Regions from separate parts of the Marinobacterium sp. NO-S09 genome, predicted to be linked through region 2. Evidence: predicted binding sites of a transcription regulator. Region 2 holds the regulator's gene; each other region holds the start of a gene.
What was found. The regulator sigma-54, encoded in region 2, starts transcription at its own class of promoters, with help from an activator protein. The targets are predictions, from matches to a motif close to TGGCACNNNNNTTGCTNT.

Region 1 (7,916 bases), 1.0 Mb from region 2:
AGCAGGTCCGGCAGGGTGGCATCCAGATCATCACCACAGCGAATCAGGCTGAGGGTCATCCGGTGCAACAGCTCCCGCTGGGGGCGGTAACGTCGTTTGTCAGCGCCGGCCTCTGCCTGCGTGCGTCCAAACCAGCGTGTGAGACTGACAGCCACAGCAACCTCCTGTGCGAATGTGTTGTTATCGGGGAGGTAAATGCACACATCATGCCAGCAACAGATGGATTACCCCCGCAGGGGTAGCTCCTTTGACGCATTGCCCATTAATTCCTGTAAGTAAAGAATTTTTACCAAGAGTAGCGGTGCATACATGGGTTTACGGACCCGTCATGCGAGCCGCAAAACAGGGCAATGGGCCCCGAGCATGCACGCAATTGATGCATGTGCAGCCAGGTAAGGCATTTACCGGGAGTGGTGTTATGAATATGCAAATGAATGACCTGCTGGGTGGAGGGCTGGCGGCCGGTGTGCGCCGCCGTCTTCGAGCCCAGCAGGCAATACAGCTGGTGTTGATGCCGGGGGAAGAGGTCTGCATTCAAGGGGCTGACGCCGGCCAGTGCTGCGAAATACTGGCGTTTGATGCCAAGGGGCAGTCGGCCGTTGATGCGCTGGAGCTGAATGGATATCAGGCGGGAGCGACAGTGACTCAAGCACAGCTTGAGGCTGGCAGACCCTCCGCCCAGCGTCTGTTACAGCAGCTCAAAGGATTCAGCGTCGATCCGCATCAGCTCTCGGCTGCCATGCACCTTGCGCCGGATGAGTTGCCCTGTGTGATTACAGCCAGTGAACGTAGTGGCCCGGTCAGTCTGGTTTTGATCGCGCCGGGTCTGGATATGCGCCCGGATGAGCAGCTGACTGTGTCGGAGCTGGATATCAGCATTCACTATCTGCCGGAGCGCACGCCGGAACTGCCTGAGCCGCTCGCGCAGCCGGTTCAGGACCTGCATATTCCACACAGCAGTGCGCGCGTGTACCGGGTCAAGGCAGGTGAGTGGATCCAGATTATCGATGTGGCCGGCAAACAGTGCTCCGATTTTATCGCCTTTGATGAGGCGGCCCTGGAGCAGGGTGAAGAGGTGACGCTGGATGCAGTGGCGACGCGTACTCTGGCCGGTCAGGCACTGCCCCAGCCGGGGCTCTATTCCCGTTTTGCCGACAGCCGCCTGCAGCCGATGCTGGAACTGGTGCAGGACACTGTGGGCCGCCATGACAGCTTTCTGCTGGCCTGCACGCCGAAATACTATGAAGACGAAGGCTACTTCGGCCACGTCAGCTGCACGGATAATTTCAACCGGGCCCTGAAAGACTATGGCGTTAAGCCGCGTGCCGGCTGGCCTGCCATTAATTTCTTCTTCAACACACTGATCGAGCCCTGTGGCACGGTCGGCATGGATGAGCCCTGGTCCCGTCCCGGTGATTATGTATTGCTGCGGGCCAACCGCGATTTGATCTGTGCCTCGTCAGCCTGTCCGGACGACATCGACCCGGCCAACGGCTGGACCCCCACCGATATTCATGTCCGCGTGTATGGCGCGGAAAACCAGTTTGAGCGCGCCATTGCCCATCGTGTGGTGCCCGAGGAGTTGCCGCGTATGACCCTGCAAACCGCTTTCCACAGCCGCACGTCAAAATTGACGCGCCACTTCGCTGAATACCGTGGCTACTGGGTACCCACCGAGTTTGAAGGCTGGGGCGCGCGGGCCGAGTATCTGGCCTGTCGCGAGAAGGTCGCGGTGATGGATCTGTCGCCGCTGCGCAAATTTGAGGTCGTGGGGCCGGATGCCGAAGCGCTGCTGCAATATGCTCTGACCCGCAACGTCCGCCGTCTGGCGGTGGGTGAGATTGTCTACTCCGCGGCCTGCTTTGAAACCGGCGGTATGGTGGATGACGGCACCCTGTTCCGTATCAGTGAGCAGGCATTCCGCTGGGTGTGCGGTGATCCCTGGAGTGGTACCTGGCTGCGGGAGTTGGCTGCCCAGCGAGGCGACCAGGTCAGTATTCGTGAATCCACGGATCAATTGCATAACCTCGCTGTGCAGGGGCCGAATAGCCGGGAGCTGCTGACACAGCTGATCTGGCAGCCGGAAACACGGACCCCCGTCAGCGAGCTGAAGTGGTTCCATTTCACGGTTGGCCGCTTGGGTGGGCCGGAAGGGATTCCACTGATGGTGTCGCGGACCGGTTATACCGGCGAGTTGGGCTTTGAAGTCTGGTGTCACCCGGATGACGGCATTGAGCTCTGGGACAGGATCTGGGAGGCTGGTCAGGATTATGGCCTGGCACCTTTGGGCTTTGATGCGCTGGATATGCTGCGTATCGAAGCGGGGCTGATCTTTGCAGACCATGAATTCTGTAACCAGACCAACCCCTATGAAGCCGGTATCGGCTTTACCGTGCCGATGAAAACCAAGGAAGAGGATTTCAGCGGGCGGACGGCTCTGCAGCGGCAGGCACCGGAAAGTCGGCACAAACTGGTTGGTCTTGTGCTGGAAGGCAATGAGCCTGTGCATCATGGAGACATTGTCTACGACGGGCGTATGCCGGTGGGGCAAATTACCAGCGCAACACCCTCGCCACTGATGGGTAAAATGATTGCGCTGTGCCGGGTGCAACCTGACTGGTCAGCCCCCGGAGCGGAGCTGGAAGTCGGGCAGCTGGATGGTTTGCAGAAACGCTTGCCAGCCGTTGTTCAGGCACTGCCGTTTCATGACCCCGAACGGATCAAAGTGAGAAGCTGATCCGTCGGCCCAAAAACCGTCCGTTCTCAACTAAAAAAGCGCCTTTTCAGGGCGCTTTTTTTATGCCCGGGAGTCACCGTTATGCACCGTAAAAGCACGCATGCGCACAAAAAAGCCCCTACATAAAGCACGATCAATTATTCACAAGGTCACAGGGTTTAATCAAAACGCGATTGTATATTTTTTAATCTAAAAATAGTTCAATAAAAACAATAAATTATGATTTTTATCTGGATAAATAGTGGGTTATAAACAGGCATTGGCATAGGCTTTGCTTTTTCTTATCAGGAAATAAATATCACTGAAGGGCAAGGATGCTCGGGCTTAAATGCTGCGATGCAGCATAATAAAAAGCGGAGCATTTCCGCGCAGATGAGGACAAGCCTATGACTGTGGAAACCGTGGAGTCGCTCAAGGCGACATTCGAGATGCACCAGGCAATGAATGTGGAAGTGTTCTACTGGTGGTGTACCGCCATCATGTTCATGATCCACGCCGGATTTCTTGCTTACGAAATTGGCGCCTCGCGCGTCAAGAACGCGCTTACTTCCGGGATGAAAAACATCCTGACCCTGTCGGTGATTATCCCGACTTTCTACTTCTTCGGTTGGTGGATCTATAACGCCTTCCCGAATGGCCTGATTCCGATTGACGCTTCTGCTGCACTGCCCTGGAGCCTTAGCATGGGACCGGATGTGCAGGATATGGGTACCGGTATCTTCTTTGCCGCTTTCGCACTGTTTGGTGCGACCACCGGCTCGATCCTGTCCGGTGCCGTAATTGAACGTATCCGTTTGAGCGCCTTCCTGATTCTGGCTGCAATCCTGGGTTCTGCTGTATGGATTCTGGCAGGCGCCTGGGGCTGGCACCCGGACGGCTGGCTGCTGACCGAATTAGGCTACCACGATGTGGGTGCATCAGGTGTTGTGCATGCTGTAGCAGGTTTCTTCGCGCTGGGCGTATTGATGAACCTGGGCGCACGTGTCGGCAAGTTCAAGGACGGTGTGGCCATGTACATTCCGCCGCACAGCCTGCCAATGGCCCTGATCGGCCTGATGATGATCATTGTCGGCTTCTTCGGTTTCCTCGGTGGCTGCATTATCTTCAATGGTGGTGAAACCGGCTGGACCACCATCTACGGTAACCCGACCAACCTGTCCGCCTTCGGCTTCAATACCCTGATGGGCTTCGCCGGTGGTGTTGTGGGTGCCTACCTGACCTCCCGTGAGCCTTTCTGGACCATGTCCGGTGGCCTGGCCGGCATCATCACCGTGGCAGCGGGTCTGGATCTGTACTACCCGGGCCTGACCTTCGTCATCGCCGCCAGTGGTGGTGCATTGATGCCGATCGTCGGTCGCATGATCGAGAAAATGGGTGTCGACGATGCTGTAGGTGCGGTTGCCGTACACGGTTTCTGCGGCGTCTACGGCGTGATCATGGTAGGTGTCTTTGCATCGGCTTACCCGAACGTGGGTGACCTGCCTGACATCACCCTCAGCGGACAGCTGATCGGTGCCATCGTTATGGCCCTGACCGGCTTCATTCCGGGCTGGGGTATCTCCTACGTACTGAAGAAACTGAACGCACTGCGCGTACCGCCGCATGTGGAAGCGCTGGGTCTGGACCTGGTCGAAATTCCGGCTAAACCCTACCCGGAATCACTGCCGGCACAGGCAATTGTGGAAAACACTCTGGAACCGGGTCAGGAAAAACAACTGGTCTGATTCTGAAACGAAGTGGCGCTGCCGAGGTGGCGCCACCTTCATGTTCGATACCTTAAGACAGGTGCCCAAGGCACCGAGGAGCACAGCATGTTTTCAAGTCCAATCACCAGCTGGGAAAACGTAGCCGCGTACTTCACCTTCTCAGACAGCCCAATGGGTATTGCCATCAGCCTGGCAGCTGCAGTGGGGATCTATCTCTTTCTCAATGCCAGCATCATGAAGCATGAGAAGGAATCCTTCGATAAGCATCAGTAACAGGATCCAAAGAGCCGGCAGTTTGCCGGCTCTTTGGTGTTTGAAGCGTAAGTGTTTGGGGGCGTCAGTGAGGCAGACGTTTGAGAGTGTCGGAAGGTCGTTCGCCAAACAGCCGCTTGTAGTCCGTAGCAAATTGGCTTAGGTGGTAAAAGCCCTGGCTGGCAGCGGCATCCGCAATGGAGATGTCGTGGCAGGACAACAGTTGGCGCCTGACTCGATTCAGGCGAGTGGCGCGCAGGAACTGCACCGGGCTGATGCCCAGAATGCTTTCAAAACTGTATTGCAGGGTTCGACGGCTGACACAGGCCAGCTCACAGAGCGAGGTAATAGTGACGGGAAGGTCGCCTGCGTTGCGAAGGTAGTCTCTGACACGGTCAACCACGGCCATACGGTGCCGGTAGCTCGGAATCACGCTTTCGTTAATCTCTGCGTTACCCAGCAGCTGCAGCAGCTGTTGCACCAGCAGATCCTTGTGAATGCCGGTGTCCATATCCGAACCTGCGGTCAGAATCCGAGTAACCAGCAAGGTGAGGTTTTCCAACTGTTGAGCACTGCCGTGCAGGCGTGGATTGCTGTTACTGGCATCCAGGTTCAGCTCGATGCCCTGACGCTCGGCCAGCCCGAACAGTTCCTCGCGCTGCACCACAATACTGAGGATATTGCAGTCGGCCGGTGTGACCAGCTCGAATGGAGTATTGCCGTGGCGCCAGAGCAGATCATGCTGTTCGATCGCCTGACCATTGATGCGGAATTCTTCCCGCTTGTCAGGGATGCCGATCCAGAAGGACTCCGGCCAGACCAGACAGTGCTGGTGCAGGCTCTGGTTGGTGTATTCGTTGATCAGCTGAACGCCTGCAAACTGACACTCGTCAACACGGCCTTCAAAGCGCCCTGCGCTGTACTGGTTATATTCCTGATCCCAGTCGGTCAGGTTGAAGGCCTGCTCATTGATATCGTCCGAAACGGACACGCACCGATGTGGTGCCTGTTGTTGTTTTTGGTGCACCTTGGCCTCGTTTTTATTTTTTCGATCCAGTATGGACGCCGTTTTGCTGTTCTGCCAAGTCTGCAGCATTGCTTCACTCTCGCTTCGAAACACGTTTGCCAATTTTCGATAACCGCCGTTTGCACGGTCTCGTTAGTCTGAATGAGCTAGCAATTTCCATTCCCTTTCGTTGGGAGGCAGCGAAAGGGAATGGGCATACGAGAAACGAACACGTTGGTTATCGATCTGGAGAATGCTCATGGCAAATACAATCGATCAGGACTATCTGGCCAAGCGCCAGCTCAAGAAAGGCACGGCAGGCTGGGTCCTGTTGGCAGGCCTTGGGGTGTCCTATGTGATCTCCGGCGACTTCGCCGGCTGGAACTTTGGTTTGGCGGAAGCAGGCTGGGGTGGTTTCGCTATCGCCGCAGCGCTGATGGCCACCATGTACTTCGCGCTGGTGCTGTCACTGGCTGAAATGTCAGCGGCCATCCCTGCGGCGGGTGGCGGTTACAGCTTTGCCCGTCAGACCATGGGGACTACAGGCGGCTACCTGACCGGCCTGGCGGTCCTGATTGAATATGCGCTGGCCCCGGCGGCTATCGTGATCTTCATCGGTGCGGCGGTGGAAGAACTGCTGGGGATTAACGGCCCGCTGGTCTATGCCGTGTTCTACGCCATTTTCATCGGTATTCATCTGGCCGGTGTGGGTGAAGCGCTGAAAACCATGATGATCATCAGCGGCCTGGCAGTGGTTGCCATTCTGGCCACTGCGGTGGCCCTGATCGGCGATTTCGACACTGCCAACCTGTTCAACATAGCCCCGACCGAGGCGGCGGGAGCCAGTGAGATTCTGCCCTTTGGCTGGTATGGCGTCTGGGCGGCACTGCCATTTGCCATGTGGCTGTTCCTGGCGGTTGAAGGTGTTCCCCTGGCGGCTGAAGAAGCCCGTAACCCGGCGCGTGATGTACCCAAGGGCATCATCGGCGCGATGATTTTCCTGCTGTTCACCGCTGCGCTGGTGATGTTCCTGCTGGCCGGTGCGGCCGGTGCCGATGTGATCAGTGCCAGTGGCGTGCCGCTGGTAGATGCGCTCAAGGCAACGGGTAGCGGCCAGCTGGCTACCGCGATTAACGTACTGGGTCTGGCCGGTCTGATCGCCTCTTTCTTCTCGGTTATCTATGGCTACAGCCGTCTGGTGTTCGCCCTGTCGCGTGCCGGTTATCTGCCGAAGTTCCTGTCCCTGACCAGCAAACGCAAGGCGCCGACCTGGGCGCTGATCGTACCGGGCGTATTCGGCTTTGCCGCTTCGCTGACCGGTGAAGGTGATCTCATGCTGGGCATGGCGGTCGTAGGTGCCACCATCTCCTATGCCCTGATGTCATTGAGCCACATCCTGCTGCGTCTGCGTCGTCCGGAACTGAAACGTCCTTACAAAACACCGGGCGGCATCCTGACCTCGTCCATCGCGCTGGTACTGTCTTTGGTCGCCATGACTGGTGTCTACGCATTCGATCCCCGTGCCTTCAACTACACCCTGATCCTGTTCGTGATCGGTGCCATCTACTTCTTCGCCTACGGCAAGCGTCACCTGGTGGCCAAGTCGGCCGATGAGGAACTGGCGCTGATTCTGGATGCTGAACACGATCTGGATGAGATGGATGCTGAGGCGAACACCAGCACCGAAGAACCGACTGTATCGCTGCAGGCCGAAACCCCGCGCGCCTGAACCGGTTGCCCGCACTCAAGGGTGCGGGTCCTGAAATGAGAACTGACAGGAGATGATCAGATGTATACCGATACACTGGTGAATACTCTCAAGGTGGAACTGGGGCAGTGTCTGGACTACTGGCGCATGCCCACCGACGCGCGTGTCGACCTGCTGACCACGTCGGAAAATGCCACCTTCATTTCGCATGATTGTCATACGGATCGGAAAATAATCATCCGCGTGCACCGCCCGGACTATCACGAGCAGCAGGAGATTGAATCCGAGCTGGCGTGGATCTCTGATCTGCGCACTTCAGGGCAGGTTGAAACACCGGCCCCGATTCAAACCACCGATGGCACGTCAGTGGTGAGTATCAAGGCGGATGGGCGCGAGTTTTTTGTGGTGGGCTTCGAACATGTCAGCGGTGCCGAGCCGGATGTGGGCCAGAGCTTGCCCAACTGGTTTGAAAAGCTGGGAGCGGTGACCGCTACCCTGCACCAGCAC
Region 2 (7,916 bases):
CAGCGGATCAACCCCGATCATCTCCAGGCTGGCCAACTGCTCGGTCGCTTTCATCAGACCGATTTCCGCCGTCAATGCGGACCCGGCCCGACCAGCAAACAGCAGAGCGGCCACCACCGGTGCCAACTCTCGTACCAGGCTCAGCGCCACCATCTGTCCGACAGCCTGCTCAGAGCCGTAATCCACCAGAATGGTATAGCCCTGCAGCCCCAGCACCATGCCGATAAAGCCGCCGGATACGATAATAATGACCAGCGACAGCACGCCAACAAAGTAGATCTGACGCACCACCAGCGGGAACATGGTCAGCGGCTGCGGCCGCGCCAGCAGCGATTGCAGCAATATTTGCCCGGCACGGCCAAAAGCGGCCAAACGGGACAGGCCGCGATGGCCCAGTTTCTGTAACAGATCCAGCATCCTGTTATTGCCTCTCCAGCAAGTCAGTCATCAGATCCGGCGCCTTGTAATGGAAAGGCACAGGACCATCAGGCAATCCCTGCATGAACTGACGTACCTGCTCAGATTCCACATTGGCCAGCTCTTCGGGCGTGCCCTGAGCAACCACATGGGCATCAGACAGAATATAGATGTAGTCGGCGATCCCCAGCGTCTCCTTGATGTCATGCGAGACAATGATGCTGGTATGCCCCAACGCCTGGTTAAGACGGCGAATGAGATTTACCAGTACGCCCATGGCAATGGGGTCCTGCCCGGTGAAGGGCTCGTCGTACATGACAATATCCGGGTCCAGGGCAATGGCACGGGCCAAGGCCACACGACGGGCCATGCCGCCCGACAGTTCGCTGGGCATCAGATCACGGGCACCGCGCAAGCCAACGGCCTGCAGTTTCATCAACACGACATCACGAATCATGTCAGCTGGCAGTTCAGTGTGAACCTGCAGCGGGAAGGCTACGTTGTCGAACACGTTCATGTCGGTAAACAGGGCGCCGCTCTGAAACAGCATGCCCATGCGCTCACGGGCTTCGAAAAGTTCACGCCGCCCCAGTGTCGGGATATTGACCCCATCCAGCAGGATTTCACCTTCGTTGGGGTGCAGCTGACCGCCGATCAGCTTGAGCAAGGTCGTCTTGCCGGTTCCCGACGGTCCCATAATCGCAGTCACCTTGCCGCGGGGGACACGGATATCCACGTGCTCGAAAATCGCACGCTCACCCCGGTAAAAGGTGAGATCACGAATATCGATGATGCAATCGTTGTCAGGCTTCATTGATCAGGAAATTCCTGTTCCCATTGGCATTAAGCAAAACGCCCGGATACACCGGGGCAAAAATGACTCGGCAATATACCATTGTCACGGCCAAACTTGAATTAATGACACCTGTCTGAGCGTTCGTGCTCCGGACAAGGATGGGTTAAACTACTCGTTTAATCCGACGTTGAAACGAGACGGACCTATCGGCATGACCGCAACCGACTACCTGGCCTCGGGCCGCCAGACCATCCGGCTTGAAATTGAGGCTGTGCAAGAACTGCTGAACCACCTGGACGGCGCCTTCACCCGCGCCTGCGAACTCATGTTCAGCTGCCCTGGCCGCATCATTGTTACCGGCATGGGCAAATCCGGCCACATCGGCAACAAGATTGCCGCCACCCTGGCAAGCACGGGCACACCGGCCTTTTTCGTTCACCCCGGTGAAGCCAGCCATGGTGACCTGGGCATGTTTACCGGCGACGATGTCGTGCTGGCCCTGTCCAACTCCGGCGAAACCTCAGAAGTTGTCACCATCCTGCCGCTGATAAAGCGCATGGGGGCACCGCTGATCAGTATTACCGCCAACCCCAACTCCACACTGGCCCGCAGCGCTGACGTAGGCCTGCATATTCCGGTAGACCGTGAAGCCTGCCCGCTGGGTCTGGCGCCCACATCCAGCACTACCGCGCAGCTGGTCCTGGGCGACGCCCTGGCCATTGCCCTGCTGGAAGCACGCGGCTTCAGCAGCGAAGACTTCGCCTTTTCGCACCCCGGCGGCAGCCTGGGGCGCCGCTTGCTGTTGAAAGTGGAAGACATCATGCACACCGGCAGTGAAGTACCGGCCGTCGCCACCGATACCCGTATTCGTGAAGCCTTGCTGGAGATGACCCAGAAACATCTGGGCATGACAGCTGTCACGGATGCCGAAGGCGTTTTGCTCGGCATCTTCACCGATGGTGACCTGCGCCGCACTCTGGACCAGGGACTCGATCTGACCAACACCCCGATCACCGAAGTCATGACCGAAGGCGGCACCCGTGTGCAGCCCGGCATTCTGGCGGCCGAAGCCCTCAGCCTGATGCAGGAACGCAAAATCAATGCACTACTGGTGGTCGATGAACAGGACCGTCCCATCGGCGCACTCAACATGCACGATATGCTCAAGGCGGGGGTGATTTGATGCAACTGGAATCCCTGACCCCGGAACAGCGCAAGGCCCTGAAAGATATCCGCCTGGCTGTGTTCGATGTGGATGGCATCCTGACGGATGGTCGCCTGAATTTTCTTGCCGACGGTCGCGAAGTGAAAAGCTTTCACACCCTGGACGGGCTGGGCATCAAGATGCTGCAGCGTAGCGGCATTGAAACGGCCATTATAACTGGCCGCCGCTCGCCCCAGGTGGAACAGCGCGCCGAAGCACTGGGTATCACCTACCTGCGCCAGGGCCGAGAGGACAAGCTCACCGCTCTGCGTGAACTCTGGGACCAGAGCGGCCACCAGGCAAGCGACACGGCCTATATCGGTGATGACCTGCCCGACCTGTCGGCCATCCTGCATTCCGCATTTGGTGCCTGCGTCCCCAATGGTCACCCGCTGGTGCGCAAGGAAGCCGACTGGTGCAGCCAGGCTTCGGGGGGCAAAGGCGCTGCCCGTGAATTCTGTGAGCTGATCCTCGCGGCCCAGGGCAAACTGGAAGCCTTGTATCAGGAGTACCGCGGATGCTGAATCAGCGGTGGCGTCTGGCCGTTGTGGCCACCCTGCTGACACCACCTCTGCTTTGGCTGGGCTGGAGCGGTCCGACCGTGAACACCCCGGCGCCCTCCGGTGGCGCCGAGGAGAACGTCGATTTCTTTATTGAACAGGCACGCATTACGCGCTGGCAGGAAGATGGCTCCGAAGCGCATCAGATCAATACCGAGCTGATGCAACACCTGCCCGAACTCAGCTTGACCCGATTACACAACCCCGAGGTCAATGTACCGGGGCAGGATGAGACTACTCCCTATCGACTCAGAGCGGATAAAGGCGAGGTACCGGATTCGCATGAGCAGGTAGAGCTTGCAGGCGGTGTACTGCTTCATGATAATTCCCAGTCCGAAGCCACAGTCAAACTCAGCACAGAACAGTTGACCCTATACCCGGCAGAAGAACGTGCCCATACGGCACAGATTGTCAGGGTAGAACGCGGAGATGACACCACCGAGGCACTCGGCATGGATGTGTATTTTGAGGAACAGCGGATAGAACTGCTATCGGATGTTAAGGGTGTTTACCATGCACAATAAACTACGCGGACTCTGCGCAGCTCTACTGCTTTGGCTGCCGGCGGCAGCTCAGGCACTGCCGGATGACCATAATCAGCCGATCAACATCAGCGCTGATCGCGCCAGCATCAACGAGCGCACCGGTATCACCGTATACACCGGTAACGTGGAAATTCGGCAGGGCAGTATGCTGATCAAGGGCGCGCGCGTAGAGTTGCACCGCCAGGGCAACGGTGTTTCGCGCATTATCTCGACCGGCTCACCGGCCGAATTTCATCAGCAGCCCGAGGCCGATGCCGCCCCTACTCGCGCCTACGGCCTGCGTATGGACTACCAGGTTAATCGCCAGGAAGTGACCATCACCGAATCTGCCCGCGTCGATCAGGGTCAGGATTCATTTTCCGGTGAGCGTATCGTCTACAACATGGAAAAAGCCGTGGTAAATGCCTTCGGCAGTGATGACGCCAATGGCGAACGTGTACGCATGGTCATCCAGCCGCGGACGGATTCAAATTAATGACAGCACCCACCAAACGTCTGGAAGCCCGCAATCTTGCCAAAAGCTATAAGGGTCGCGAAGTCGTACGTGACGTTTCCCTGCACGTGGACAGCGGCCAGATAGTCGGCCTGCTGGGCCCCAACGGCGCCGGCAAAACCACCTGTTTTTACATGATTGTGGGCCTGATCCCGGCTGACCGGGGCCAGATCATGATCACCGAGGATGATGTCACCCGCATGCCCATGCACGAGCGTGCGCGACGCGGTATTGGCTACCTGCCTCAGGAAGCTTCGGTGTTTCGCAAACTCAGCGTGCGCGATAATCTGATGGCGATACTGGAAACCCGACCCGAGCTCGATGCCAGCCGCCGCAAGGCCCTGCTGGAAGAGCTGCTGGAAGAGTTTCATATCACCCATCTGAAAGACAGCCTGGGCATGTCGCTTTCCGGCGGCGAACGTCGACGGGTAGAGATCGCCCGCGCCCTGGCAACAGAACCTGATTTTATTCTGCTGGATGAGCCCTTTGCCGGCGTTGACCCCATATCGGTCAGTGACATCAAGCAGACCATTCGCCACCTGCAATCACGCGGTATCGGTGTATTGATCACAGACCACAACGTGCGTGAGACGCTTGATATCTGTGAACAAGCCTATATCGTCAGTGAAGGAGGCATATTGGCACAGGGTACCCCGGAGGTGATCCTGGCGGATCAACAAGTCCGTCGTGCCTATCTGGGCGAGCAGTTCTCGCTTTAGCGGCTTTCCCCCGGGAGTCTTCCTAGCAGTTCAATTGGCAGTCGTTTATGAAACAATCCTTACAACTCAAGATCGGCCAACAGCTGACCATGACCCCTCAGTTGCAACAGGCAATCCGCCTGCTGCAGCTTTCCTCGCTGGACCTCCAACAGGAGATTCAGGAGGCGCTGGACAGCAACCCCCTGCTGGAAGCCGAAGAGGAGCATGAGACTCATCAGGCCGCCGAGGCGGACAGCGACCGTCAGGACAGCGACTCAGCGGACAACACGTCCAGCCGGGAAACCGCCAGCACCAGCGACAACGCTGACAGTGACGACAACTGGAGTGATGACCAGCCCGAAGATCACTGGAATGATCAGATTCCGGCCGAGCTGACCACGGACAGCAGCTGGGATGACACCTTCCAGCACCAGAGCACACCGTCCCAGCCCCGTGATGACGACTGGTCGCCGGGCGACAATGACACCATGGAAGACAGCCTGCAGGATCACCTGTTGTGGCAGCTCAACCTCACCCCCATGAGTGAGACCGATTACCAGATCGCGCTGGCCATCATTGACTCGGTGGATGCCGATGGCTACCTCACCACCAGTACCGAGGATCTGCTGGAGCATTTCCAGAATCACCAGCCCGAGGACTTTGCGGATGCGGAGCTGGATGAAGTGGAAGCCGTGCTGCACCGCCTGCAGCAGTTTGATCCGACCGGTGTCTGTGCCCGCGACCTCAATGAATGCTTGCGTCTGCAGCTGCTGCAACTGCCCGAAGATACTCCATTGCGCCCCTATGCGATCCGCCTGGTGCGCGACCATCTTAATCTGCTGGGCAGCCACGACTACCGCACATTGATGCGCCGCATGCGCCTGAAGGAGCCGGAACTGCAACAGGTCATCAGCCTGATCCAGAGCCTGAACCCCAAGCCCGGCGGCATCATCAGCCCTGAAGCCGCGCAGTATGTCATCCCGGATGTACTGGTGCGCAAACAGCAGGGCCAGTGGACCGTGAGCCTCAACAATGAGGCCTCACCCAAGCTCAAGATCAACAGCCAGTATGCCGACCTGGTGCGCCGCGCCGATAACAGCGCCGACAACACCTACCTGAAGAACCACCTGCAGGAAGCACGCTGGTTCCTCAAGAGCCTGGCCAGCCGCAACGAAACACTGCTCAAGGTCACCACGGAGATCGTGGCGCGCCAGATCGACTTCTTTGAAGAAGGTGACGAGGGCATGAAACCGATGGTTCTGCATGACATCGCCGAAGCGGTCGACATGCACGAATCCACCATCTCGCGCGTTACCACCCAGAAATACATGCACACACCGCGTGGCATCTTCGAGCTAAAGTACTTTTTCTCCAGCCATGTGGGTACTTCCGATGGCGGAGCCGCCTCGTCTACCGCCATCCGCGCATTGATCAAGAAGCTGATCAATGATGAAAATACAGCCAAACCGCTGAGTGACAACAAAATCGCACAGCTACTCAAGGAACAGGGCATTAACGTTGCCCGCCGTACCGTTGCAAAATATCGGGAGGCAATGCACATTCCGCCTTCTAATGAGCGCAAGCGTCTGGTTTAATGAGAGTGAAGGCGGTGCATCTGCTGCACCCCTATGAGAAGGAGAAAAACCTATGCAGATCAACATCACTGGCCACCATGTCGAACTGACTGATGCCCTGAATGACTATGTACGTAACAAGTTTGATCGTCTGGAACGTCACTTCGACAACATCACCAATGCACAGGTCACCCTTAGCGTAGAGAAACAGCGCCAGAAATCCGAGGCCAACATCCACCTCGCCGGCGGTGAAGTCTTTGCTGCGAACGAACACGACGACATGTATGCCGCCATCGACGGCATGGTCGACAAGCTCGATCGTCAGATCATCAAGCACAAAGAAAAGATGAAATCCCACAAATAACCGGTAGCAGCACGTAACCACATGCAACTATCAGAACTGCTGACCCCATCGCGCACACTCTGCCACGTCGATGTAGTCAGCAAAAAGCGGGTTCTCGAACTCGCCAGCCAAACCATTGCAGAGCAGTTGGATGGCCCGGCCGCTGAAGATATCTTCAGCGGCCTTATCAATCGTGAACGCCTGGGCAGCACCGGTATCGGTGAAGGCGTCGCCATTCCTCACTGTCGTATGGCCGGCGTACACAAGGCCGTTGGACTGCTGATGACACTGACCAGCCCGATCGATTTCGATGCCATCGATAATCGCCCGGTTGATCTGGTGTGCCTGCTGCTGGTCCCGGAAGAAGGCGCCGAAGAACATCTGCAAACCCTGGCGGGATTGGCTGAACTGTTCAACCATTCGGAAACGCGGGACTCGCTGCGAGCCTGCGGCAGTGCCGATGATCTGCTGGAGCGCGTCCAACAGCTCTGCCAGGAGCATTGAGCATGCGCCTGGTTGTGCTCAGTGGTCGCTCGGGATCAGGTAAAAGTACGGCACTTCAGGTACTGGAAGACGTCGGCTTCTACTGCATCGACAACCTGCCTGCCCTGCTGCTGCCTGACTTGATCAAGCTGATGCTGGCCGATCCCCAGCCAATCAGCAAAATTGCCGTCAGCATTGATGCCCGCAACCAGCCCAGCAACCTGCAGCAGTTCCCCGAGATCATGGCCCAGCTGCAGAAGCTGCCGAACCTGGGCATCGAAACCCTGTTTCTTGACGCCGGCGAGGCCACCTTGTTGCGCCGCTACAATGCCACACGCCGCCGTCACCCTCTGAGCGACAATAACCAGAGCCTGCAGCAGTCCATTCGCAACGAACGCGAGCTGCTGGAGCCCATTGCCACCCAGGCCGACCTGCGCATCGATACCACACGCCTGTCTCTGTATGAGCTGCGTGATGAAGTCAAACTGCGCGTCGCCGGGCGCACGGAACAGGAACTGTCGCTGCAGTTCGAGTCATTCGGTTTCAAGCACGGCGTGCCACTGGATGTGGATTTCACTTTCGATGTGCGCTCCCTGCCCAACCCCTATTGGGTGCCCGAGCTGCGCCGCCACACAGGGCGCGACCAGGAAGTGATCGACTTTCTGTCCGGATACGAGGATGTCACTGAAATGGTGACCGATATCCGCCAGTTCGTGGAAAAATGGCTGCCCCGCTTCCGCGCCAATAACCGCAGCTATATCACCATCGGTATCGGCTGTACCGGCGGCCAGCACCGCTCTGTC
Region 3 (7,916 bases), 1.6 Mb from region 2:
CGCCCGCCCAGGTTGCGGCTGTCAGCCGCGCCCTGATGGATATGGGGTGCTATGAAGTTTCCCTGGGTGACACCATCGGCAAGGGTACACCGCTGAAAGCCAAACAGATGCTTGAAGCGGTCGCGAAAGAGGTGCCCATGGATCGCATCGCGGCTCATTTTCATGATACCTATGGACAGGCGCTGGCCAACCTCTACGCCGTACTTGAGGAAGGCGTCGCCGTGATCGACAGCTCAACCGCTGGTCTGGGGGGATGCCCCTACGCCAAGGGCGCGTCCGGCAACGTTGCCACAGAAGATGTGCTCTATCTGCTCGAAGGCCTGGGCATCAAAACCGGGATCAACCTTCAGGCTGTAGTTGACACCGGTCACTGGATTACCCGAGAGCTGGGCCGTCATAACGGCTCAAAAGTCGCCCAGGCATTGGGCGAATGCAATCAATAAAGTGCTTTGATACAACGCCCGCATAACGATAAAAAGGGGAACACAGGATGTCACAGCCCGATCATATTACCGCCCTGGATCTGCCCATCCCCGAGCGGCATCAACTGCCCGAAGACGTGCAGAAATACTTCGGCAAATGCGATGAAAAACTGGGCATGGTGCCCAATGTATTGACCGCCTATAGCCAGAACCTGGCGCAGTTCGAGGTTTTTACCCGCTTTTACAACGAACTGATGTTTGGCGAAAGCGAATTGACGCCACTGGAGCGCGAGATGATCGCGGTGGTGGTCTCCTCCAACAACAACTGTTACTACTGCCTCACAGCACATGGCGCCGCCGTTCGCGAATACTCCGGTGACCCCGCTCTGGGTGAGCTGATGGTGATGAATTATCGCGTCGCTGAGCTGGAACCGCGCCAGCGTGCGATGCTCGACTTCGCCCACAAACTGACCGTCAGCCCGGCCGAGATCACCGAAGATGACCGCCAGGTGCTGCGTGATGCAGGCTTCAGTGAGCGCGGCATCTGGGATATCGCCAACGTAGCCGGCTTCTACAACATGACCAATCGCGTCGCCAGCGCAGTAGATATGCAGCCGAATCCCGAGTATCACGCCCGCTTCCGCTAACCGGTTCACTTTGTCATCAGACTGGATAACAACAAAAAATTGGAGTCATAACGATGAGCAACACACTTCCAAGCTATACCAGCAGCACTGCCGACAAGCCGCTGATCGGCATGACCATTGGCGACAAATTTGATGAGATCGCCAATCAATACCCGGATAACGATGCCCTTATCGTGCTGCATCAGGATATTCACTGGAGCTACCGCGAGCTGCAGCAACAGGTCAATCAGTGCGCCCGCGCCCTGATGGCGCTGGGTGTACGCAAAGGTGACCGCGTCGGTGTCTGGTCGCCCAACTGCTCCGAGTGGACGGTATCCCAGTTCGCTACCGCCAAAATCGGTGCCATTCTGGTCAACATCAACCCGGCCTATCGTACCCATGAGCTGGAGTACGCCCTGAACCAGTCCGGCGCCCGCTTCCTGATCACTGCCGACAGCTTCAAGTCGTCCGATTACCGCGGCATGCTGTATGAGCTGGCACCGGAGCTAAAAGCCTCCGCCGAGGGCAAACTCAAGTCGCAGAAACTGCCGGAACTGGAATGCGTGATTAACCTCTCCAGCGAGAAGCATGCCGGCATGTGGCGCTGGGCGGACATGATGGAGCAGGCCGAGCAGACACCCGAAAAGGACCTGGCTGACCTGCAAGCTACCCTGCAGTTCGATGAAGCGATCAACATCCAGTACACCTCCGGCACCACCGGTTTCCCAAAAGGCGCCACCCTGTCGCATCACAACATTCTCAACAACGGTTTCTTTGTTGCTGAAAGCATGGGCTTCACCAGTGAAGACCGTCTTGTGATCCCGGTCCCCCTGTACCATTGCTTCGGTATGGTGATGGGCAACCTGGGCTGCGTAACCCACGGCGCTGCCATGATCTACCCGGACGAAGGCTTTGAACCCACCTCCGTGCTGAAAGCCGTTCACTCACAGAAGGCCACCGCACTTTACGGCGTACCGACCATGTTCATTGCCGAACTGGACCACCCCGAATTTGAAAGCTTCGATCTTTCCACCTTGCGCACCGGCATCATGGCCGGCTCCATCTGCCCCACCGAGGTGATGAAGCAGGTGATCAACAAGATGAACATGTCCGAAGTACAGATCGCTTACGGCATGACGGAAACCAGCCCGGTATCGACCCAGACCGGCGCCAATGACAGCATCGAAAAGCGTGTATCCACTGTTGGCCGCACCCAACCGCATCTTGAGAGCAAGGTGGTTGACCCGGGTACCGGCCAGATCGTACCGCGGGGTGAAATCGGTGAACTCTGCACCCGTGGCTACAGTGTGATGCTGAAGTACTGGAACAACGAGCACGCCACCACCGATGCCATCGACGAGGCGGGCTGGATGCACACCGGCGACCTGGCCACCATGGACGATGAGGGTTACATTCAGATCGTGGGCCGTATCAAGGATATGGTCATTCGTGGTGGCGAAAACGTCTACCCGAAAGAGATCGAAGAATTCCTCTACACCCACCCCGCCGTATCCGAAGTACAGGTAACCGGTGTACCGGACAAGAAATACGGTGAGGAACTGATCGCCTGGATCAAGCTGCACGGCGATGCTGATGAAGTCAGCGCTGAGGACCTGCGCGAATTCTGCAAGGGCAAGATCACCCACTTCAAGATCCCGCGCTACTTCAAGTTTGTGCAGGAATTCCCGATGACGGTGACCGGCAAGATCCAGAAATTCAAAATGCGTGAAATCTCCATTGCTGAACTGGGCCTGGATGACTGATCAGGCCTGATGCCTACCCAGGAGGACAACGCCGGCCCTGTGCCGGCGTTTTAGATTATGAGTATTGACCAACACTACCAGCAGGAACTGGACCCTGAGGCTGTCATTCAGAAAGTTCAGGCCGCCTATCCGAACGGCGCAGATCTATATCAGCTCGCGCCACTGGATCAGCTCCATATTGGCGGTATTAAAGCCTCTGAACGCCTGCTACGCCATCTGGACCCCAAACGGCACACACATGTGCTGGATATCGGATCGGGCGCTGGCGGCCTTATGCGTCAAGCCGCTGGTCTTGGAGTACAATTGATTGGGTTGGATATCACCCATGATCTGAACCGTCTGAACCAGGGCCTTAACCGTAGTTATGTCAGTGAGGCAAACAATCCGGTCCTGACAGGCGATGCCCACCATCTACCCTTGGCTGCTGCCAGTATCGACCTGATTCTGTTCCAGCACAGCTTTCTCAACATGCCGGATGACTTGCAGGTATTGCAAGAGTGCCGACGGGTACTCAAGCCCGGCGGTCAGTTGGTGATGCATGAAGTGGTTGTGGGTGAGAACCCGGAAGCCATGCAGTTTCCCGTACCCTGGGCCGAACACTCAAGCCAGTCTCACCTGCTCACTGATATTGCGCTCAGGGCACGCTTGCAACAGGCCGGCGTCAGCGATATCACCCTGGAAGACTGGAGTCAGGAAGCCATAGACTGGCGCAGGCGCCAGCTGGCCAAGGAAACATCACACTCTCGGGTGAAAGCCCCCTTGTCTCCAGCCATGATACTGGGCAAGCGCTTTGCGGCCATGGGCAAGAACCTGGTACACAACCTTGAAAGCGGAGCTATTCGTGTGGTTGAAGTCACCGCGCGTATACCAGGCTGATTACCTGGAAAGGTTATGAATCCAGTGCCTCGTATTTGTCAAGTTTGTTATAGAGCGTCTTCACACTGATGCCCAACTGCTGAGCCGTCTGGGTTTTATTGCCTTCATTCTCAGTGAGGGTCTGGGTGATAGCTTCACGCTCTATCTCTTCCAATGACGTCCCGGTCGGCACCCCCAGGCGCTCTTCAAAGTTCGGCGGAGGGTTCTCAAGCACCAGATGCTCTTCAGTAATCAGCTCGTCTGCCAAGATCGCCGCACGCTCAATAACATGTTTTAGTTCACGCACATTACCAGGCCAACTATGGGCCTGCATGGACTCTTTCGCAGACTCGGAGAACCCCAGCTGCCCCCCTTCTGCGGCATTTCGATAAGCGAGAAAGTGTTCTGCCAATCCCAGTATGTCCCCTTCCCGCTCACGCAAGGGCGGAACAATGATGGGAAAGTGCGCGAGACGAAAATACAGGTCTTCTCGCAGATGGCCTTCCGTGATCGCTTGCTGCGGATTTCTGTTGGTTGCCGCCAGAATACGTACATCAGCACGTAACAGCCGCTGACTGCCCACGGGCCTGTACTCTCCGGTTTCCAGTACCCTCAGCAGCTTGACCTGATGCTCCAGCGGCATTTCTGTCACTTCATCGAGAAAAAGGGTGCCGCCCTGTGCTTGCTCAAAGACACCCTGATGATCACGTACGGCACCGGTAAACGCACCCTTGATATGACCGAAAAGCTCACTGTCGATAAGTTCGGGGCTCAAGGCACCACAGTTGATGGCTACGAACGGCGAATCAGCCCGCCTGCTGGCAAGGTGAACCGTATTGGCAACCAGCTCCTTGCCGACTCCACTTTCACCCTCAACCAGCACACTGGCGGTTGATCGGGCTACACGTCGAAGCGTTCGATAGAGGTGCTTCATCACATTTGACGAGCCCACCAGTAAGCCGAACTGATCCAGTGAGCTGCTGCTCACCGCCGGAGTATCATCGGTCTCGGATTCAAGGTCTTGCAGCAGGTCACGGCAAAAGTCCTGCAGGAACTCGGGGTCTACCGGTGTTCTTAGATGCACCGCAGCAGATTTTTTGACCAGCTCATCCAATAAAGGGTTCGGCGCCCCAGATGAAATAAAAATAAATTCCGCAGTCGTCAGTATCCCCGATTGAACCAGAGACTCTGATTCGCGCTCGGTGATTGTTTCACTTTCAATAATGGCCAGTGCCGGCGCCAGAGCATCAAGCTCCTCAGCCCAATCACCCTCACTCTGGATAATGTCAAAACCGGTTAGTACCTTACAGTCGTTAAAAACACGACACTGAGATTCCGATTCTACATGTATGAACGCGCGGGGCTTTGTCATCAATACTCCCTGTCCTGTTACAGGCAGCTTGAAAGCACCCTGTAAAATTTTCTGACGGCTTATAAAAAATACCGTCTACAGCCTTTGAATAATACTGATTTATGCCTTTTGTCAGCAGGTTACGGATTGGTACGTGAATTGAATATGAATCAGGAACACTCTTGTAAACCCGGTAAAGATGAATCGCTATGGCTTGCCGACACCGTGAAGAAACCCGGTTACTGACCTTTGCTGATACCTTGTTGAATCAGTGCCTGCGACTGGACTACATCAGCCAGCAGACCCTCTATCTGGATGAACGTCATCAACTCAAGGCATTGGGCCAATATCACCATTCACTGGCAGTGTTTCTGTTTTCCAGTATCAAGACGCGCATTACCTGTTCTGTTCACGTCAGCGTCACCGCCAGAAGCATTGCAACGTCTGGATCGGCGACTGCACTCAGCCAACAGTTTTTTGATCTGGACGCCTTTAAAACCCACCATAATTGGCTAGTGAAAGAAGGTAAGCAGCACCTTGAACATATTCAGACCCCTGAACTGCGTCTTGCCCTATCGACTGTCCTCTCGGCACTTTTACTGTCTGAACATCAGATTGGGGTAGTCATCGATAACCCCTAAACAGGTGAGGGTATTTATTTCATCACATCCGGTAAAAAATTCATTCTCACCTTTCAACAACCGTTGCCAAAATAAATAAAATACAGCAATTTCAATAAGTTAAAAATTGGCACGCTATTCGCTATATAGCTGAGTGACTACAGTGAAAAGGAGATATTCATGAAGACGCTAGCCAAGACACTGACTGCCATTTCTCTTTCAGGTGCGCTGCTGGGTGCAAACCAGGCGCTGGCCAATGACTGGAAAGATCAGAGCCACGATGCCTGGCTCGACGGCAAAGCTGAAACGGTGCTGCTCATGAACACCAGTCTCAATTCATTCGATATCAACACCGATGTGAACCAGGGCACGGTTATTCTCAGCGGTAAGGTCGCCAGCGAAATCGACAAGGAACTGGCTGAAGAGTTGGTGGAAGGGATTGATGGCGTCAAAATGGTTGAAAATGAACTCAGCGTCATCAATGACAAGAGCAACAGTGATAATTCACTGGTCGGCTCCATGACGGACGCCAAGGTGACCACAGTACTCAAGTCCCGTTACATGTTCGAATCTGAAGTGAGCGCCGTTGATATCAACATCGACACCAAAGAAGGTGTTGTTACATTGAATGGCCAGGTAGCCAGTGCGGCTGAAAGTGATTTGGCCGAAGCCATCGCTCGCAAGACCGATGACGTAAAACGCGTCGTGAACAACCTGGAAGTTATTCAGAGTTAATAGAGGTACTGCGTACCCAATACACTCCTTCAGCATACATTGCAGGGCCGCCCACCAGCGGCCCTGCTTTTGATTCTAATCCGCCAATACCAACTCAACACGTCGATTCTCGGAACGACCGCCATCGGTAGCGTTACTCATCACCGGGCTAACAGGGCCAACTCCGACCGGTTTAAGACGCCCAGCTGCAATTCCGTGTTGCTGCACCAGCGTGGACACCACAGTATCGGCACGGTCCTGGCTCAACTTCATATTGAAATCGAAGGCACCCTGGCTATCCGTATGGCCAACCACATAAAACGATTGTGCTTCATGTTTCGCCAGATATTCAGCAATCGTAGCCACGACATCAGCCGATTCTGCTTTAAGGCTGGCCTTGGCGGTATCAAACAGCACACCGTCCAGCTCAACCTTACCGGTTTCAGCCAGCGCCTTGCTCATGCCATCCAGATCGATGCTGATGCGGTCATCATCCAGAGATTCGATCTCGCCGATATCCAGGACGGCTTTGGTCGGGAAGCGGCCGCCACTGTACTGAGCAACCACAAGGGTGGCGTAGGTGTCTTTGCCCTGAACATTGGCTTTGCCAGACCAATAAAAGTACTGATAACGGTTACCGTGCAGGTTGGGCGCATCCAGGCCCTTGTCACGCCCACGGCGTGCTGTATTGCCGTACCAGTAGAGCTTGTTTACAAACTTGCCACCACACTCGTCATCATTGCGACAGGTGAAGATCGGCGTAAAGCCAGCCTTGGCGAAGGCTTTCTCGTAATTACGAAAAACCTGTAGTGCTGAATATTTAGTATCGTTTGCTTCATAACCAAGCGTGGTTACCTTACCTTCCAGGCGAAGCACAGGCGGAAGTTCGCCATCAGTACGGGGACCGGTCGCGACGAGGAATTCATCATACTCGCTGGCGTAGTAACTCTTGATATAGGTATCAGGAAAGCGGGACAGCAAGGGGTGGTCTTCAGAACCCCGTACATCATTGGCGGCAACGGCGGGAAGCGCCATCAGCGCTGACAAGGTACAGGGCAAGAACGTTTTGAACATCGTAGCGGATCCTTACTTCATGTTCATTAGTGGGGGCCAGACACTTGCCGGTCTGGAGTCAGCCGAATGGCTGTAAAAAAGCCCCATGCGGCAAGGGCCGCTGGAGCTTTAATAAAGGGCTGTGGAAGTGTGTATCTGATAGCCTGATGAAGGTCGTAAGTAGCCGATGGATTCACCACAGCTTCGTAATCGATCCCTGCGATACCAAAACCGAACAGCTCAAGCAGTCCATTCTTATACAACGGGTAGTCGATCAGGTCGAACAAATTTTCAGGCTAACCTGTGCCAAAGGCCAGCTGATACAGATCAGCCCCCCGGGCACTTCGTCATTCCGTTAAAGCGGCTCGTCTCGCAGCAAAGAGAACTTGATCTATGCTGAATTTACATTCGGAGATCAAACAAAATGCATGCAATGCCGGACAACTTGCCGCCCCTGCCTTCCGCGACCGACATGGACAGCCCCATCGGCACCATTGCCGAGGTTCACGGCC
Region 4 (7,916 bases), 310 kb from region 2:
ACATAAAGGCGCTGAACCTGAGCCGGAATCTCTGCCATGAGTGCATCGCTGACCAGAGCGTCGTATACGACGACATCCGCCTGCAGCAGTGCTTTCCAGCCTTTGCGTGTGATCAGGTCCGGGTCCCCGGGCCCTGCACCCACCAGATTAACCTGTCCCTGTTTCTCCGGAAGCCGCGCTGTGTTTTCGCCTCTGGGTTTCCATCGGCTTGGATTGAAGTTGAAAGCAGGCAGCGCCGTGCGCAGAAAGCTGAGTGTCAGTGTCATCATGGTTGCGATTCCCCATAAAAAAAGCGCCTGCCTCCGTACCGCTGAGCGATGGAAGTGCAGGCGCCAATGCCTCATTTTAAGAGCTATGCAGACAACCTTCAGACCATGAAAGCCGTCACTAGAAACAAAGCAAGATTAATGCCGGTTTTTCGTTCTGGCTGGAACAGGCCTTGCATTGATCCGGCTAAAACTGCTGAAAATGTTTGATACCGGAGTAGCCATGTCGACGCCTGAACAGTTAACCGAACACTTCCTGCTGGCCGCCCGAGGCAGTGAAGCACGTGCGCTGGGGCAGCTGGTGCACAGCTGTCATCTGGTGGCGGCGGTGTGTGAGCTGGTACATGAACTCCAGCGCGAGCGCGGGATCTCCAATGTCTTTCTGGCTTCGGCAGGACAGGAATTTGCCGAGGAGCTTAAACAGCAGAACGGCCGCACGAATACTGCCAGTGATCATTTCTGTGACTATCTGCAACGGGTGCAGTCGGGGCAGGATCAACTCTGGAGTAGTGCCCGGCTCTATCACCGTATCGCCCATGTGCTGCTGCAGCTCAAGGATCTGGCGGAGCTGCGCAACAGCATTGAGCAGGGAAACCTGACGACGGCACAGGCCACAGAAGCCTGGTCGGGTCTTATTGCCGAGTTGCTGTCGGTCCTGTTCGAAATTGCTGATATTGCCGCGGATGCCGAGATCTCCCGGGCATTGGTGGCCCTGTTTCACTTCCTGCAGGCCAAAGAACATACCGGGCAGGAGCGGGCCTGGGGCTGTGTCGGTTTTGCTGCTGAAGCCTTTGATACCGAAATACTGGCGCGACTGCAGCATCTGCGGGAGTCGCAGCAGCGCTGCCTGGACGTATTTGTTCGCTTTGCCGAGCCTGAAGAAGTCTGGTTCTGGGAGCAGCTGGAACAGGCACCGGCCAAAGCCGAGCTGGTGCGGATGCGCAAGGTGATAGACGCCTTGGGAGAGGGGACAGCAGTGCCGCATGGGGTCAGTGAGACCTGGTTTGCGGTGGCGACGGCACGTATTGACGGCATGCGAGAGCTGGAGGAGCAGCTGTCGGCAGACCTGCAGGCCATGGCCGGCGAGCGGTTGGAAAAAGCACGCAAGGCGTTACAGGACAACCGCAGTCGCCTGGAAGCCGAACCACCGGCTGAACCCGTATCGGCATTTTCCCTACTGCTGGATGCATCTTCCGACAGTGAGCAGGTACCGGCTGCCGGCTCGGTGCGTGCTTTGTATGACTTGCTGCAGGAGCAGGCAGACCACCTGCAGCAGGTGAGCGATCAGCTGGAAGAAGCGCGTTCGGCACTCACCGAGCGCAAGCTTGTTGAGCGAGCCAAGGGGCTGATGATGCAGTATCAGAAGATGACTGAGGAGGAAGCCTTTGCCAGTTTGCGTCGTGCTGCCATGGAGGGAAATTGTCGCCTGATTGATGTGGCTGCCCGTGTGGTAGCGGCGGCTGAAAAGCTGAAAGGCTGACCTGAAAAGTGGCAATGTTCGGTTTTTTGCACCTCAGTGGTGCGCGATCTGAGGATAAACTCGGATACAGCGCAGAGAATGCGCGACATGAAAAGTTGGCACAACACCTGCTAAGTACATCACAAGAAAAATAACCAGGTGCCCTCGGGTATCTGCTCTTTATTGGACAATGGCGTCCACTTTCCAATCGCACCGCCCGTAGCGATTGAGAAAGTGGGCGCTTTTTTTTTGCTTCAAGCTTCCCGGGAGGCAAACAATGAAACAGCGCTTGATCGTGATTGGCAACGGTATGGTCGGCCATCATTTTGTGGAACAGTGGCTGGCGAATGAAGCTTCTGCTGACTATCAACTGACCGTGTTCGGGGCTGAACGCCACTCCGCCTACGACCGGGTTCATCTGTCGGAATACTTCGAGAAGGACGCCGAGCACCTGCGCCTGGGCGATGCGGATTTTTATCAGCAGTCGGCTATCGATCTGCATCTGGATGAAGCGGTTACCTCAATTGACCCCGATGCACGCACGGTGACCACCGATCAGGGTGAGTACGCCTATGACAAACTGGTCTTGGCCACCGGCTCCTATCCCTTTATTCCGCCCATCCCCGGTGGTGACCAGGCCCATTGCCTGGTGTACCGCACACTGGATGATCTGGATGCGATTCAGGCCAGCGCCAAGGATATGAAGACCGGCGTTGTTATTGGCGGTGGCCTGCTGGGTCTGGAAGCGGCGAACGCACTCAAGAGCCTGGGGCTGGATGTACACGTGGTCGAGTTTGCACCACGCTTGATGCCGGTACAGCTGGATGACGAAGCGGGCGCCATGCTGCGCAGCAAGATCGAATCCCTGGGTGTCAGCGTTCACACGGACACCGCAACTCAGCAGATTATCGCCGGCGATGCGGCACGCATGAAAATGTGCTTCGCCAATGAGACCGAGCTGGAAACCGACCTGATTGTATTTTCCGCCGGTATTCGCCCTCAGGATGCGCTGGGGCGGGGGGCCGGTCTGACATTGGGTGAACGGGGCGGCATCGATGTGGATCAGTACTGCCGAACCAGCAACCCGGATATCTATGCCATTGGTGAGTGCGCTGTCTGGAACGGACGCCACTTCGGCCTGGTCGCGCCTGGTTACACCATGGCCCGTGCCGCCGTATCGCACCTGTCAGGTGATGGCAGGGTGCATTTCCAGGGCGCCGACATGTCCACCAAACTTAAGCTTTTGGGCGTGGATGTAGGCTCAATTGGTGATGCGCACGGCCATACACCAGGCTGTCAGAGTTACCGTTATACCGATGAACGCACCGGTGTGTATCGCCGCCTGGTGGTATCTGGAGACGGTAAGCGCCTGCTGGGCGCTATTCTGATCGGCGATAATCAGTATTACGACCCGCTACTGCAGTTGGCACTCAATGATATGCCGCTGCCGGAGCAGCCGGAAGGGTTGATCCTGCCAGCCTCCGAAGGAGGCCTGCCTGCGGCCGGCAGTGCTGAGTTGCCGATGACGGCCACCATTTGCTCCTGTCACAACGTGAGCAAGGGCGATATCTGTGAATCCATGAACGATGGTGCCGTCTCTGTCGCCGACCTCAAGGCCAGCACCAAGGCAGCGACCGGTTGTGGTGGCTGTGCCGCCATGCTGAAAACGGTACTGGATGCAGAGCTGGAAAAGCGCGGCGTCCAGGTCGACCATTCTCTCTGTGCTCACTTCAGCCACACCCGCCAGGAGCTGTTTCACCTGATCCGGGTCGAGCAAATCAAAAGCTTCACCGAGCTGCTGCATAAACATGGCAACGGCGGTGGCTGTGAAATTTGTAAACCGGCGGTAGCGTCCATGCTGGCCAGCTGCTGGAACGAACATGTACACACCCCTGAGCTGGTGCCTCTGCAGGACACCAACGATACCTTCATGGCCAATATGCAGAAGGATGGCACCTACTCCGTGGTGCCGCGTATCCCCGGCGGTGAGATCACACCCAAAATGCTGATTACGCTGGGTGAGGTCGGCGATAAGTACAAGCTTTACACCAAAGTGACCGGTGGCCAGCGGATCGATCTTTTCGGTGCCACTCTGGATGAACTGCCGCTGATTTGGGAAGAATTGATCGCTGCCGGTTTCGAGACCGGTCATGCCTACGGCAAATCACTGCGCACGGTGAAGTCCTGTGTCGGCAGTACCTGGTGCCGTTTCGGGGTGAAGGACAGCGTCGGTACTGCCATCGATATCGAGAACCGTTACAAGGGCTTGCGTACGCCGCACAAGGTCAAAATGGCCGTATCCGGCTGTACCCGTGAATGCGCCGAAGCACAAAGCAAGGATATCGGTGTTATCGCAACCGAAAATGGCTGGAACCTCTATGTCTGTGGTAACGGCGGTATGAAGCCCCGTCACGCCGATCTCTTCGCTACCGATCTGGATGACGAAACCCTGGTGCGTTACATCGACCGTATCCTGATGTTCTACGTCTACACGGCTGATCGTCTGCAGCGCACCTCGGTGTGGATGGAAAATCTGGACGGTGGTCTGGATTACCTGCGCAAGGTGGTGATCGACGACAGCCTGGGGTTGGCCGCGGAGCTGGAAGCACGCATGCAGCACGTGGTCGATAGCTACCGCTGTGAATGGAAAGAAGCGGTGGAAGACCCCAATAAGCGCAAGCGCTTCCGCAGCTTTGTGAATTCCGATGAACCGGGCCGCGCCCGCATCGTGCAGGTGGTGGAAAGAGGTCAGCTGATACCGGCCCGTGAACTGGCTGTGGAGGAAGCATCATGAGCACTATCAAATGGCAGGATATCTGCGCGCGTGAGGACCTGGTACCGGGCTCCGGTGTGGCGGTGAAACTGGCAAATACGGCAGCCGCCCTGTATTGGCCGGACCCTGAGTCCCCGCAGCTGTTTGCGATGGCACACAAAGACCCCTTCTCACAGGCCGAAGTTCTGGCCTGGGGGCTGTTGTGTGAGGCCTCAGGTGAATGGTCGGTGGCCGCGCCTTTATACAAGCAGCACTTCCGTCTCCGTGATGGCGTGTGCCTTGAACAGCCGGAGGTTGTCTTGCCCACCTGGCCGGTGCGCTTCAATGGCGAGCGTGTCGAGGTGGGTTTGAGCTGAAGTTTAAGACCTTTAAAACAGGAGTGGCCCCCATGCACCCCAAACAGCCAATAGAGCAGACTCCGCTTAAAGACCTCTTTGGTCGCTTGATTCAGGACGTCAGTGGTACTGAAAACGATCAGTGTCACTGTGGCTGCACCTCCCACCCGGCCGGGGAAAGAAACCGGTGGGAGGTGCGTTATCTTCAGTCTTTAAAGCCTAAGGATTGTGCCTGTTCCTCCAGCAAGCTGAATTGCAACTCGGGTTGAGCACCCTTGGGCTGCTGCAGCTTGATGAAGTCCAGCAGCGGGTCTTCCACTTCTGTATGAACCCCGGAGAGGGCTTCAATGGCCGCCAGGCCACAGAAGGGAACATAGCCTTCGGAGTAGCCGCCTTCGTGGGCCAGCACCAGGCGTCCATCACACAACTCCTCGGCCAGGGCTTTGGTCTTTTCAGTCATCTGGCGGAAGGTGTCGCTGTGGGCCAGCATACGTGCAAGTGGGTCAATACCGTTGGCGTCGTAGCCACAGGCCACTATGATCAGCTGAGGTTTGTACTGGCGCAAGGCCGGTGCGACCAGTTCGTCAAAGGCATGCATGTACGCTGCATGTCCGCTACCCGGCAGCAAAGGAATGTTCAGGTTACAGCCTTCGCCAGCCCCTTCACCGCGGTCTTCGGCACCCGAATAGCCTGGTGGGAAACAACCTTCCTGGTGGATGGAGATACTCAGCACATCCGGGCGATCATAGTAGACCGCCTGAGTGCCGTTGCCGTGGTGGACATCCCAGTCGATGACAGCAACACGCTCCAGGTTGAACATCGCCTTGGCGCGCTCAATGGCCACCGGGATATTGGCCAGAAAGCAGAAGCCCATGGCCTGATCCGGCAGGCAGTGATGGCCCGGCGGGCGGGACAGGGCATAAGCGTTATCGGCTTCGCCTCGCATCACTTTTTCGACGGCAGCACAGACCAGTCCCGCGGACTTGAGGGCGATTTCGAAGGTGCCGGGGCCAACAGGGGCGTTGTCACCAAAAGGGCCGCCGCCGTTGTCGCTCAGTGCCTTGAATCGTTCCAGGTAAGTCTGGGGATGGACGCGCAGCAGATCCTCCTGAGTAGCTGCGGGCGCACTGGAGACCTGCAGCGACTGGCTCAGGCCGGACACATCCAGCAGGTTTTTCAGGCGCCGCTTGGTTTCCGGTGATTCGGCATGACCCGCTGCAGAAGGCGGCTGAATCCAGCCACCGACGGGCAGAATTTCCACATGGCTGCCGGCTGAGTGCCAGAAGCAGTGCTCATCAAACAGAAAGGCTGTGTTAGACATGTTCAGGTTCTCCAAGGGTTTGTTCGGTTTTACTTTGCAACAGCAGAATCAGTACAAGGGACAGGAAGGCCAGCAGGGCCGAACCCAGTAACACGGCCTGAAATCCGTGAAATTCTTCAATCATGCGGCCGGCGATGAGAGGGCCCAGAGCCAGGCCGCCGCCAATCACCAGATTGACGAGGCTCATCAGCTGTCCATTGCGGTCGATGCTGGCGAGGCTGGCCAAAATGAAGGGCAGGGCGAAGGTCCAGGCATATTTGAAGCCCAGTGCCGCCAGAGTGAAGCGCGTTTCGTCCGGCGAGCCGGTCAGCAGCAGAATGCCGGCGATCATCACGGCATAACCGCCAACCAGCAGTAAACGAAAGCGCTTGCGACCACCCAGAAGCGTGGCGCTGAGGGCGCCAGCTATGCCCAGCAGTGAGGCCATTGCCAGCACATTGCCACTCACTTGTGCGTCGATATTGATGCTTTCTGCCAAGGCCCCAAGGAATGTCCAGACGCCATTCAGGCTGATATAGAACAGCAGGACTGCAAGCAGACCCACAAGCGCAGGCAGGGACAGGCGCGCTGTTGTGTTCGCTTTTGCCGTGTCAGTACTCTGCTGCTTGTTGGCAGGCAGATAGCGGATCAGCGGCAGGCACAGCAGCATCAGTACCGCCAGCACGGCAAAGAAGACAGCAAGTCCATAGTGGGCAAACAGGCTGGGCAGCAGGGTCAGGCCAAGGGCTCCGAGTACCAGCTGCCCCATCACCCATAGACCATAGATTCGGTCAGGTTTGGGCAGCATGGATGCGGTGCCCATACACAGAATCATCAGGGAGCCGCCACCCAGGCCACTTAGGATACGCAGCGGAATCAACGTGGAGGCCGAGTCGGCCAGCATTGAGCCAAGATTCGCCACAATAAAAACCGATGCAGCCAGCGTGCCGGCCAGACGCCAGTTAACGCGGGAAAGCCAATAACAGGCGGGTAAGCTGGCCAGGCTCATGGCACCTAATTCAGCTGTGAACAGCGAGCCGATGGCAGCCGGACCCAGCTGTAATTCGGCACCCAGCTGTCCAGCCACTACGGGAGCCATCATCAGCAGTGCCGGCGCGACTGCTGCTATCAGGGTCAGCGCCAGAATGGTCTTGCGGTTGTCGGTGGAGGTATGAACGCTTGTCATCTCATAGCCTCCTAGTAGACGTGGGCGAAGCGCAGCATGAACTGGCTGCTGTCGAAGGTGTTTTCAGAGTCGACGTTGTCCGCATAGGTGAACATCACCTGATTGCGGCCATCGAGCCAGTGACCGACTTCAAATCCCACCTGGGTATATTCCTGGCGTGAGTTGTAGATTCTGGTGCCACCGATCTCCAGCTCACCGCCCTGGGCGTGATAAAGACGCAAAGCGCCATAGGTGGAGGGGGTGAAGTCGTAGGACGCAAAGGCCTGGAGGCGATAAAGCGGGTCCTGTGACAGGGTTTGCCCGTAGTAATCGTCGTTGTTGCCGTACAGCTGGGCTTCCAGAGAGCCTTCCAGAGTCCATTTGTCGCTGACACCGCGGGTGTAGTTGAGCAGGAAGGTGGCGCCCCAACGGTTGGCGCCGGCTGACACATCTGCTGCATGACCGTCGTAGTCACCGATGGGCACCGTCAGCAGTGACAACAAACCGCTGTACTCACGCTGCTCGGGGTTATTGAGCAGGAACAGGGTGCCGCCGATCTGGGCATCGCCCAGGCCGGAATCACTCATGCTTTGGGTTGCGCCGGGAAGCTTCGCCTTG

Region 1: a site for sigma-54 is predicted at 2,998-3,015, ahead of O3C79_RS03445 (ammonium transporter). Genes of this name have one in related genera too.
Region 3: a site for sigma-54 is predicted at 5,766-5,783, ahead of O3C79_RS10150 (BON domain-containing protein). Genes of this name have one in related genera too.
Region 4: a site for sigma-54 is predicted at 1,843-1,860, ahead of nirB (nitrite reductase large subunit NirB). Genes of this name have one in related genera too.

Annotation. Positions count from the first base shown of each region.
Region 1 covers NZ_CP168954.1:698,427-706,342, forward strand. The annotation lists gene O3C79_RS03435 (sensor histidine kinase) at 1-155, opposite strand, end outside; gene O3C79_RS03440 (DUF1989 domain-containing protein) at 419-2,737, shown strand; gene O3C79_RS03445 (ammonium transporter) at 3,124-4,461, shown strand; gene O3C79_RS03450 (hypothetical protein) at 4,549-4,716, shown strand; gene O3C79_RS03455 (helix-turn-helix domain-containing protein) at 4,781-5,791, opposite strand; gene eat (ethanolamine permease) at 5,961-7,430, shown strand; gene O3C79_RS03465 (phosphotransferase enzyme family protein) at 7,491-7,916, shown strand, end outside.
Region 2 covers NZ_CP168954.1:3,806,238-3,814,153, forward strand. The annotation lists gene mlaE (lipid asymmetry maintenance ABC transporter permease subunit MlaE) at 1-417, opposite strand, end outside; gene O3C79_RS17550 (ATP-binding cassette domain-containing protein) at 422-1,231, opposite strand; gene O3C79_RS17555 (KpsF/GutQ family sugar-phosphate isomerase) at 1,425-2,396, shown strand; gene O3C79_RS17560 (KdsC family phosphatase) at 2,396-2,941, shown strand; gene lptC (LPS export ABC transporter periplasmic protein LptC) at 2,935-3,501, shown strand; gene lptA (lipopolysaccharide transport periplasmic protein LptA) at 3,491-3,997, shown strand; gene lptB (LPS export ABC transporter ATP-binding protein) at 3,997-4,734, shown strand; gene O3C79_RS17580 (RNA polymerase factor sigma-54) at 4,782-6,308, shown strand; gene hpf (ribosome hibernation-promoting factor, HPF/YfiA family) at 6,361-6,651, shown strand; gene O3C79_RS17590 (PTS sugar transporter subunit IIA) at 6,673-7,134, shown strand; gene rapZ (RNase adapter RapZ) at 7,137-7,916, shown strand, end outside.
Region 3 covers NZ_CP168954.1:2,194,100-2,202,015, reverse strand. The annotation lists gene O3C79_RS10180 (hydroxymethylglutaryl-CoA lyase) at 1-443, shown strand, start outside; gene O3C79_RS10175 (peroxidase-related enzyme) at 491-1,069, shown strand; gene O3C79_RS10170 (AMP-binding protein) at 1,123-2,811, shown strand; gene O3C79_RS10165 (class I SAM-dependent methyltransferase) at 2,869-3,687, shown strand; gene O3C79_RS10160 (sigma-54 interaction domain-containing protein) at 3,701-5,038, opposite strand; gene O3C79_RS10155 (hypothetical protein) at 5,227-5,658, shown strand; gene O3C79_RS10150 (BON domain-containing protein) at 5,818-6,372, shown strand; gene O3C79_RS10145 (OmpA family protein) at 6,448-7,425, opposite strand; gene O3C79_RS10140 (hypothetical protein) at 7,452-7,691, opposite strand; partial or broken gene atpD (F0F1 ATP synthase subunit beta) at 7,877-7,916, shown strand, end outside.
Region 4 covers NZ_CP168954.1:3,493,871-3,501,786, reverse strand. The annotation lists gene cobA (uroporphyrinogen-III C-methyltransferase) at 1-269, opposite strand, end outside; gene O3C79_RS16165 (nitrate- and nitrite sensing domain-containing protein) at 490-1,746, shown strand; gene nirB (nitrite reductase large subunit NirB) at 2,003-4,519, shown strand; gene nirD (nitrite reductase small subunit NirD) at 4,516-4,854, shown strand; gene O3C79_RS16150 (class II histone deacetylase) at 5,039-6,154, opposite strand; gene O3C79_RS16145 (MFS transporter) at 6,147-7,319, opposite strand; gene O3C79_RS16140 (transporter) at 7,331-7,916, opposite strand, start outside.